3 regions of the Streptomyces sp. NPDC048277 genome follow, and region 2 is predicted to be linked to each of the others. Evidence: riboswitches for the same ligand, from Rfam matches in the RefSeq annotation. Region 2 holds a riboswitch; each other region holds the start of a gene.
The links. A riboswitch is a leader RNA that binds a small molecule or an ion and turns the genes downstream of it on or off. The one in region 2 is predicted to bind S-adenosylmethionine.

Region 1 (3,266 bases), on a different contig from region 2:
GAGTCCTTGCGGATGACCGTGCCGGAGCCGATCGTCAGCAGGTCGGTGCAGACCGGGACGGAGTGGGAGAGGATCGTGACCCCCTTGCCGATCCGCGCGCCGAGGGCCCGCAGGTACAGCACGTACAGCGGGGTTCCGGTGAGAAGGACCATCGGGTTGGCGTGCAGCAGCACCTTGACGATCCAGAAGCGCACGTACGCCAGGCCCCAGACGGGGAACTCGCCCGGTCTCCAGCGGCCCACCAGAAGCCATTTCGCGACGACCGGGAACGCGCACAGCGCCACGAAGCCGATGCCTCCGAACAGCAGGGACCGCAGATAGATGTCTGCCACGCCCTTGCCGGTGGCGATCCACTCGTACCCCACGGCGGTGGCGAAACCGGAGACGAAGGAGTAGCCGAGGAAGACCAGCAACTGGAGCGTGCCGCAGAGCAGATGGCTCCACCGGTTGCCGCGCGGCCGCTCGGGCGCCGAGGGGGCGCTCACCGGCTCGGCGGGAACGGGGGCGGCCTCGCCGAGCGCCGCCGCCAGGCTGTGGATCGTGGGGTGCCGGTAGATGTCCCTCATGGACGGGGACGGCAGGTCCGGCCGCTTGCGTATTCGGGCGCAGAACTGGGCCATGACCAGGGAGTTGGCGCCGAGGTCGGTGAAGAAGTTGCTGTCGGCCGGAACGTGCTCGGTGCTCAGGAGTTCGGCCAGTGCCTGCGCCAGCTCCCGCTCGGTCTCCGCTCCCCTGCCGCCGGTGTGACTCGGGACGACCGAAGGTCCGTCCGGCACCGACACGACCTCGGAGGACTGCTCCATCATGCGATCTCCTCGAGAACGTGGATGTTCCTGATCACGAACCGGCGGATTCAGTTTGTCCAGGCAGTGGACCGCATGCCACTTATGTCCCTTGCTCGGCCGTGCCGGAGGACTGATCCAGCGCGCCGTATTCCCCGGGTTTCGCACCGGGACGGGGACCACGAATCACCCGCATGGCGGTCCCCCGGCCGGCAGCGGGGCAGCGCCCCGCAAGGGGCGAGGGGAACTGCGCGCTCAGCCCCCACCCGGCCGCAGCCGGTGTACGGCTCAGTCCCGGGGTACGCCGGGCGCGGCGGTCGTACCGGTCCGCGACAGTGCTCCCGTACGCCCCTGCCGCCGTGTGCCGGACGGTTCGCCATTGACGTACGCCAAAACCGCTCCGTACGATCGCGTCCGGCATTGAGTGTCAGCGTCAAGCCCTGGCTCGCTGACCGGCAACCCTCCCGCGCGGTGGGGTGCTCCAGGTGAAAGCCCGGCGGGATCACCGATGATCCCCGCAAGCGCGTGGCCCCGTGAGCGGGGCCGGAGACGGGGAGGGACCGGCATGCGGCACAGCGGTGACCCGACTGCCTCCTTCGCCGTCGTCTCGGTGTTCTCCCGGCTCTCGCGTCGGCGCCACATCGATCTGCAGCGCTCGACCAGCTGTCTCTGTCAGGTCTGACGAGTCTGCGCGCCACCGGCTGACGTCGAGTCACCGGCCGCGGCCGCAGGCACCTCCCGCCACCGTGCGCGGTGGCATCCACCTGACCCCCGTCCGAACAGCGCTCCCCCGTGACCGGCGGCACGCCGACCGGGGCCGCACGCCCAGGCACGGCCGTGCCCGCACGGCACCCGGTGCCTGGTGACACGAGCAGGAGAACCCCTTCCGTGACCGCACTTCCGGATCTCAGACTTTCCCGCTGGACCGCCCTGACCGCCCTCCTGACCACCAGCGTGCTGCTGACCGCCTGCGGATCGAGCGGCGACGATTCCGGTTCCGGCGGCGGCCGGCCGAAGTCCGGCGGCACCCTGACCTTCGCGGTGGGGTCGGACGCCGGCTGCGTGGATCCGCAGCAGGTCGCCAGCAACGACACCATCTACTCGGTGCGCCAGACCGTGGACTCCCTTACCGACCAGGATCCGAAGACCGGCAAAATCGTGCCGTGGCTGGCGAAGAGCTGGGACATCAGCTCCGACGCCACGACGTTCACCTTCCACCTGCGGTCCGGTGTCACCTTCAGCGACGGCTCCGAGCTGACCGCGCAGGTGGTCAAGGACAACTTCGACGCGGTGCCGAAGCTCGGTGCGCTGGGCACCCTGGCCGAGGGCTACCTGAGCGGCGTCAAATCCACCACCGTGGTCGACCCGCTCACCGTCGAGGTGACCTTCCAGCAGCCCAACGCCCAGTTCCTGCAAACTACTTCGACGCATTCGCTGGGTATCGAGTCCTCGGCGAGCGTGCAGAGGACCCCGCAGCAGAAGTGCAGCGACGGGGTGATCGGGTCCGGTCCCTTCGTGCTGAAGCAGTACGTGCAGAACCAGTCGGTCACCCTGGCCAGGCGCACCGGGTACGACTGGGGTTCCTCGCTGTGGAGCAAGAAGGGCGAGGCGTACCTGGACAAGCTGGTGTTCAAGGTCGTGCCCGAGGCCGGCGTACGGGCCGGCAGTCTCCGGTCCGGCCAGGTGGACGCCATCAGCAGCGTGGGCAGGGCCGACGAGGCGGCGCTCAAGGGCGGCCAGGTCGCCCTGCGGAGTCGGGCCAACCCCGGCGTGGTGTTCGGCCTGGGCTTCAACAACTCACGCCCGGTCCTCAAGGACGCCAGGGTGCGGCAGGCGATCCTGTTCGCCATCGACCGGCAGCAGATCGCCGACACCGTCTTCCCGACCGGCACCAAGGCCGCGACCAGCATCCTCGCGCACACCACGCCCGACTACACGGACCTCGCCGCGGATCTCCCCTTCGCCGCGGCCAGGGCCAAGTCCCTCTTGGACCAGGCAGGTTGGAAGACCGGCGGCGACGGCATCCGGACCAAGGGCGGCAAGAAGCTGAGTCTGACCATCGACTGGATCCCCAACGCGGCCACCAACCAGCCCGCGCTGGAGCTGATCCAGCAGCAGCTCAAGGCCGTCGGTGTCGACGTCGTCCTCAAGCAACTCCAGCTCACCCGGTTCGCCCCGACCCTGCAGTCGGGTGACTTCGACGCGGCGTGGGGCAACGTGACCCGGGCCGACCCGGACATCCTGCGCAGCTCCTTCTCCACCCGGCTGGCCAACTGGTACCGCATCCCGGCGGGCCCGCTCGACACCCGGGTGGCCGGTCAGGCGGCCACCACCGACACGGTGCAGCGCGGGCAACTGGTCGACGACACGCAGAAGCTGATCGTGCAGAACGCCTACTACGCGCCGGTGGTGGAGCTCCAGACCCAGCTTGGCATCGCGAAGAAGGTGCACGACCTGGACTTCGACGCCTCCAGCCGGATCCGG
Region 2 (3,266 bases):
GCTGTACGAGGCGAGCGCGCACCGCTACTCGGGACCGGCCCTCGCGCCCGTGCTCAGCGACGACTGGTCCGGCCGGATCGTCAGCACCCACAGCCGCGACATCCTGCGCGACCTGGACCGTCACTTCGGCGACGGTGTCACCCGGCTCCATCCGTGCGGCGCCGAGGCGGAGATCGAGGCCGTCGAGCGGCTGTGCGCGGAGGGCATCGAGCGGTCCGCGCAGCGCGCCGGCCGCGAGGGCGGCGACCCGGCGGCGCTGGACACCCTGCTCGCCACCCTGGGCGAGCTGGAACGCCGGCTGACCGGGATGGAGTTCCTGATCGACGGTCAACTCACCGCCGCCGACGTCGAGTTGTGGGTCGCCCTGGTGCAGCTCGACACCGTGCACCGCAACCACCTGGACGCCTCCGCCGTGCACCGCATCGCCGGCCACCCGGTGCTGTGGGCCTACGCCCGGCGGCTGGCCGCACACCCGGCCTTCGGCGCCCACCTCGACCTCGACGGCATCGCCCGCCGTCACCACGGCCGTTGCCAGGGGCTGGAAGCCGCCGGCGCGGCTGTCCAGATCCTGGACTGGGCCGGTCATGCGGCGGACACTTCCGCAGGTGAGAGCGGCCCGAACCGTTCCGCCAACTGGACAGGCGTTGACATTCGTTCGGGCAGCTGACTTACTTACGGCTCAGAACGGTCAAGAGCGTCAGCATCAAGCCCTGGCTTGCTGACCGGCAACCCTCGCGTCGCGGTGGGGTGCCCCAGGTGACGACCGGACCGGATGACGACGTTCGGTAAGCGCGAGGCCTCCGGGCCACCACAACAATGACAGGTGACGGACATGTACGCAGTTTCCAGGACGGCCCGGCGCCGCCCTCAGAGCTGCGTACAGCCGTACCCGAGCCCGCTCGTCGCCGACCGTGCCGTCGACCTGCTCCGCGTCAACAGCGCCCTGTGTAGCGCGTGTACCGCACCGGGCCGCGCCCGCTGTCAGGTCTGACCGGGCCTTCCGGCCCTTCCCGCCTGTCTCGCCCGCACCCCGCAGCAGTCTCTCCTCGCCGCACGCCGCCTCCCCGGTGTGATCTCTTCCGCCCAGCCCCCGCATCCCGCGCGCCCCCGCGCCCCGTGCCGTGCCCGAACACGGTGCGGCCGCGCCTGCCCGCTCGTGGGAGGCGGGGTGTCCGACTTCGCCGGAGCCCGCCATGAGTGAACCCCCAGGCGCCACCATCGCCGCCCCCGAGGCGCCAGCCGCCGCCGACGAACCGTCAAAACCACTGACAGCACAGCGAGTTCTGCCCCTGCGCAGGCCGGGACGGTGGATCGCCACCGCAGTCGTCCTGGTCCTGGTCGCCCAGTTCGCGCACGGACTGGTGACCAACCCCTTCTACCAGTGGGACCGCTGGGGCTACTGGTTCCTGCGGCCGACCATCCTCGACGGACTGGTCATCACCCTCGAAGTCACCGCCTACAGCGCGGTGTTGGGCCTCCTCGGCGGCGTCCTCCTGGCCCTGGCCCGGCTCTCGGGGAGCCCGGTGCTGCGCGCGGTCAGCTGGACGTACGTCTGGGCGCTGCGCTCCATCCCGCTCATCGTGGTGCTGCTCTTCCTCTACAACTTCAGCGCGCTGTACAAGACATTGAGCGTCGGCGTTCCCTTCGGACCGGCCTTCTTCTCCTTCGACGAGTCGAAGCTCGCCACCGACATGGTCATCGCCGTCATCGGCCTCAGCCTCAACGAGGCGGCCTACGCGGCCGAGGTGGTCCGCGGCGGCATCCTCTCCGTGGACCAGGGCCAGCACGAGGCGGCCGCCGCCCTCGGGCTGCCCAAGGGCTACCAGTTCCGGAAGATAGTCTTCCCGCAGGCCCTCCGGTCGATCATCCCGAACTACGTCAACCAGCTCATCGGCCTGATCAAGAGCACTTCACTGGTGTTCTACGTCTCGCTGCTCGACCTCTTCGGCACCGCGCAGAGCATGGGCTCCACCTACCCCGGCGACATCGTGCCGCTGCTGCTGGTGGTCACCGTCTGGTACCTGATCCTCACCAGCGTCGTCTCCGTGATCCAGTTCTACGTCGAGCGGTACTACGCCCGGGGCGCCACCCGTTCGCTGCCGCCGACGCCCCTGCAGAAACTGCGGGCGGGCCTCATCGATCTGCGCGCCCGCCTCCGCCGGGAGGCCGCCGTATGAGCACCACCGACACCCTGGAGACGGCCCCCGCCTCCCTGGAGATCCACGACGTCCACAAGTGGTACGGCGCCCACCGCGTCCTCGACGGCGTCGATCTGACCGTCCGCCCCGGCGAGGTCACCGTCATCCTCGGCCCGTCCGGCTCCGGCAAGTCCACGCTCCTCAGGGTGATCAACCACCTGGAGAAGCCCGAGATCGGCCATGTCAGCCTGAACGGCGAACCGATCGGGGTGAAGCGCCAGGGCGACCGGCTCAAGGAGCTGAGCGAGCGCGCCATCCTGGCCCAGCGCAGCCGGATCGGCTTCGTCTTCCAGAACTTCAACCTCTTCCCGCACCTGACCGTGCTGGACAACGTGGCGGCCGCGCCCGTCGCCACCGGAAAGCTCGGCAAGCCCGAGGCGCAGCAGCTGGCCAAGGAACTCCTCGAACGCGTGGGCCTCGGCGAACGCGTCGGCGCCTATCCGCGGCAGCTGTCCGGCGGCCAGCAGCAGCGCGTCGCCATCGCCCGCGCCCTCGCCCTGCGCCCGGGCGTCATCCTCTTCGACGAGCCCACCTCCGCCCTGGACCCCGAACTCGTCGGGGAGGTCCTCGCCGTCATCAAGGACCTGGCCACCAGCGGCACCACGCTCGTCATCGTCACCCACGAGATCGGCTTCGCCCGCGAGATCGCCGACCGGGTCGTCTTCATCGACGGCGGAAAGATCGTCGAGCAGGGCCCGCCCTCCGAGGTTCTCGACAAGCCACAGCACGAGCGGACCAGGGACTTCCTCAGCAAGGTCCTCTGAAAGGTCCTGCGACCTTCCCCGCAACGCCCTCACCCTCATCACCGGCACCGACAAGGAACGGCCATGTCTACCCACTTCACCCGACGCAGCCTGATCAGAGGCCTCACCGCGGCCACCGCCGTCGCCTCCCTCGCCACCGGGCTCGCCGCCTGCGGTGGCAACAGCGACGCGGCCACCACCACCGACAGCGCCAAGACCGGGGAGGTCGTCGTCGGCCAGGTCTCCAACGGCGCCGCCACCCAGACCGCCATCAAGGTCTCCGAGGTCAAGTCGATCAGCGCCGAGCTGCCCGACTCCGTCAAGA
Region 3 (3,266 bases), on a different contig from region 2:
GTGTGGGTGGCGTGCATGAAGGCACCGCCGCCGCCCGCGACGACGTACTGGACGGTGCGGCCGTCGACGTCGACGGGGTAGCGCTGGTAGTTGTGGATGTCGCCGCCGATCGCCGCCACATAGTGGTGGGCCGGGTCGCGGACGATGTCGTCGACCGTGCCGCCGCCCTCGATCGGGCACGGGTGGTGCTCGCCGTCCACGTACAGCGGGGAGCCGGTGACCAGGATCTTCGGGCGCGGCCCCCGGGACACCTCGCGCAGCCAGGCGCCCTGTTCGGCGTCGATCGTGCCGAGCAGACCGGTGTCGATACCGACGATCCGGACCGGCCCGGCGTCGATCGCCCAGTACGGGCCCGGCTGTACGGCCGTCTGCTGCTGCGTCGGCCGCAACTTCCTTGCGTCCGACAAGAGTTGCTCGTCGGCCGGGCGCGGCCGGTGCCACAGCAGGGCGCGCCACCAGGCCCGGGTGAGCGGGCGGGGCTTCGGTTCGGGCGGGAGCGGCGGGGTGTCCTCGCAGAAGACGCGCATGAACGCGCCGAGGTCCTCGTACCAGTCGTGGTTGCCGGGTATCGCGTATATCGGCGCCGGATAGTCCTGGTACGGGCGGAAGAACTTGGTGCCGTAGTCGTCGGTGGTGCCCACCGGATAGATCACGTCGCTCGCGATCACCGCGAAGTCGGTGTCCTGACTCGCCTTCAGAAAGCCCGGCACGACGGCGTACTGGGAGTCGTCGCCCTCACCGGTGTCGCCGATCACCATGAACGAGAACCGGTCCGCCTCATGACGCCGGATCACCTTGTCGGCGGGCGCTCCGGCCGCCGCCCGCTGGGCCACCCAGCGGCTGCGGGTACGGCCGGTCGGGTCGCCGAACCAGGACGCCAGCACGCCGTTGCGGGCGGCCCACAGGGTTCTGGGGTCGAACCAGAAGATCTTCTCGACGTGCTCCGGCATCAGTTGCTTGTAGGCGCCGCGTTCGGCCGAGCCCCAGCCGGCGCCTTCTGCGGTATCGCGTGAGGAGTCAGACACCGGGGCACCGTAGCAACGCGCCCTTGCCGAGGCCTTGTCGGCCCGCCGTTCGCGGCTCCCTCGACGTCGTAGGACACGCCGAGCCACGGTTCGCCCGAGCCACGAGTTCCGGTGATCAAGCCCTGGCAGGCCGGACGGCAACCCTCGACGCGGCGGGGTGCCCCAGGTGACGGCTCGGCGGATGTCCCAGTCGTCCCCCGGTTCGAGCGAAGCCGAGAACTGGGGGAGGTCGGTGTGGTCGAGGTAGCCGCTGCGCCGAACGCACTTGCAGAGACGGGCCGCTGCCCGCCGAGGACCCGCTCGTCGAGGAGAACGACGGCTCCTTCGGCGCCCGCCGGATCGCCGATCCGCGCAAGGTCGCCGCCGAATGGCGGCAGCAGGCGGACGTTAATGGCTGGTCGCGCCGGGACACTGTCATCGCCCCCGGACCGCAGCGCGGGCACGTCGGCACTCCGTCCGGTCTCGCCGACAAGTTCGCCCACTACGTGCGCCACGGCACCGTCGACGGTTTCAACGTCACGCCGTACCTCATCCCCGACCGCCTGGACGACATCGTCGAGCTGCTGATCCCGGAGCTGCAGGAGCGCGGCGTCTACCGTACGGCGTACACCGGTACGACCCTGCGCGAGCATCTGGACCTGCGGGCACCCCTCACCCACCGCGCCGCACCGGAGGAGGAGCGGGCGGAGGGCTGAGCGGTCACCACTCGTAGGGGTTCGAGGGGGTGCCGTACCGATCCTGTGGGCCGGGTGCGGGGCGGGCGGGGGCGCCGTGCCGACCGGTGCCGCCGGGTGTGTCGTACGGGCCGGTGCCGCCCGGGGCGCCGGAAAGGTCCGTGGCGGCCGATGCGGCCCGGGTCGGCGAGCCGGGCCGGCCCCCGCCGCCGGGCGCAGGGCGGGCCGGACGGCTGTAGCGGTTGCGGGGGGTGCGTCCGCCGCGTGGGCCCGGCGGCCGTGAACGCGCCGCCCGGGCCGGTGTCGCGGGCCCGCCCTTCTCGCCCGTCCCGCGGTCCCAGTCGTCCTCGCCCAGGACCAGCAGGGGGTCGAACATCACCACCACCCCGGCCAGCAGCAGGAAGACGGCCGGGCCCAGCAGCATGGGCAACAGCAGCGACGTCGGTGACCCGCTCGACCAGGCGGTGACGGACGCCGGGTGCAGATCGACGCTCACGGCCGCCATGGCGGTGTAGTGCATGCCGGACACCGCCAGGCCCATCACCAGGCTGGCGCCCAGGCTCGCCGTGAAGCCCCGGATCGACACGGCCGCCCACAGCGCGGCCGTCGCCGCCGCGATCGCGATCACCACCGACAGGGCGACCGTGAACCGGTCGTAGTGAATCGTTCCGTCAAGGCGGAGCGCGGCCATGCCCAGATAGTGCATGGCCGCCACACCGAGCCCCGTGACCACACCCGCCGCCCAGAGGGTGCCGGCGGTCGCGCCCCGGTAGCCGACCGCGAAGACACCGATGCCGACCACCAGGATCGCCACCGCCAGACTGAGCAGGGTCAGGCTCACGTCGTAGCGGATCGTGGTCCCCTGGACATGGAAACCGATCATCGCGATGAAGTGCATCGTCCAGATGCCGCAGCCGATCGAGGCCGCCCCCAGGGCCAGCCAACCGGGCTTCCAGGACTGCCCGTTGTGGTACAGCGACCGGACGATGCAGCGCAGCCCCAGCGCCGCGCCCAGACAGGCCATCAGATAGGCCGCCACCGGAGTGACCGCGCCGTAGTGGAACCCGCTTATCGTGCCGTGCATATGTAACTCCCCCCAGAGTCACGGCTGTTGTGGGGAAGGTACTACGGGCCGGGGGTGGCGGACGCGGCGTTCACCGGGACTTCAGCTGCCGCTACGGCATCACGGGGCGACGATCTTGATCGCGCTCATCCAGCCGTGCCCCTCGGGCCGTGTCTGCAGAGCCATGTGCAGCAACTGGATGCCCTCCAGCTCACGGGCGTGGCGGAGGCCGCCGACGACCACCGGGTTGAGGCCGCCGGAGGAGGCCAGCTCGGCCACCTGGTCGCGGGCCGCCGCGTCGTCGCCCGCGATGAACACGTCCAGCGGCAGTCCGCCGACCTCACCGGCGACCAGCGCACCGGCGAACGTGGTGTTGAAGGCCTTCACGATCCGTGTGCCGGGCGCGGCGGCGTCCGCGAGCTGTTGGGCGGCGGAGCTGTCCGCGGGCACCGTGAGCGAGTCGAAGGTCGAGAAGTCCACCGGGTTGGAGATGTCGACGACCGT

Region 1: linked by a shared signal. The riboswitch ahead of AB0D85_RS19305 (putative leader peptide) and the one ahead of AB0D85_RS14545 (amino acid ABC transporter permease) in region 2 are both predicted to bind S-adenosylmethionine.
Region 3: linked by a shared signal. The riboswitch ahead of AB0D85_RS43160 (hypothetical protein) and the one ahead of AB0D85_RS14545 (amino acid ABC transporter permease) in region 2 are both predicted to bind S-adenosylmethionine.

What each region holds. Positions count from the first base shown of each region.
Region 1 covers NZ_JBEZLQ010000008.1:99,491-102,756, reverse strand. Annotated here, with positions in the region: gene AB0D85_RS19310 (Pls/PosA family non-ribosomal peptide synthetase) at 1-806, opposite strand, end outside; SAM riboswitch class IV at 1,199-1,312, shown strand; gene AB0D85_RS19305 (putative leader peptide) at 1,291-1,464, shown strand; gene AB0D85_RS19300 (ABC transporter substrate-binding protein) at 1,671-3,266, shown strand, end outside.
Region 2 covers NZ_JBEZLQ010000005.1:357,352-360,617, forward strand. Annotated here, with positions in the region: gene AB0D85_RS14540 (glutathione S-transferase C-terminal domain-containing protein) at 1-667, shown strand, start outside; SAM riboswitch class IV at 687-798, shown strand; gene AB0D85_RS14545 (amino acid ABC transporter permease) at 1,194-2,177, shown strand; gene AB0D85_RS14550 (amino acid ABC transporter ATP-binding protein) at 2,174-2,962, shown strand; gene AB0D85_RS14555 (transporter substrate-binding domain-containing protein) at 3,026-3,266, shown strand, end outside.
Region 3 covers NZ_JBEZLQ010000030.1:63,785-67,050, forward strand. Annotated here, with positions in the region: gene AB0D85_RS43155 (metallophosphoesterase) at 1-1,025, opposite strand, end outside; SAM riboswitch class IV at 1,123-1,234, shown strand; gene AB0D85_RS43160 (hypothetical protein) at 1,511-1,720, shown strand; gene AB0D85_RS43165 (MHYT domain-containing protein) at 1,725-2,783, opposite strand; gene AB0D85_RS43170 (NAD(P)-binding domain-containing protein) at 2,883-3,266, opposite strand, start outside.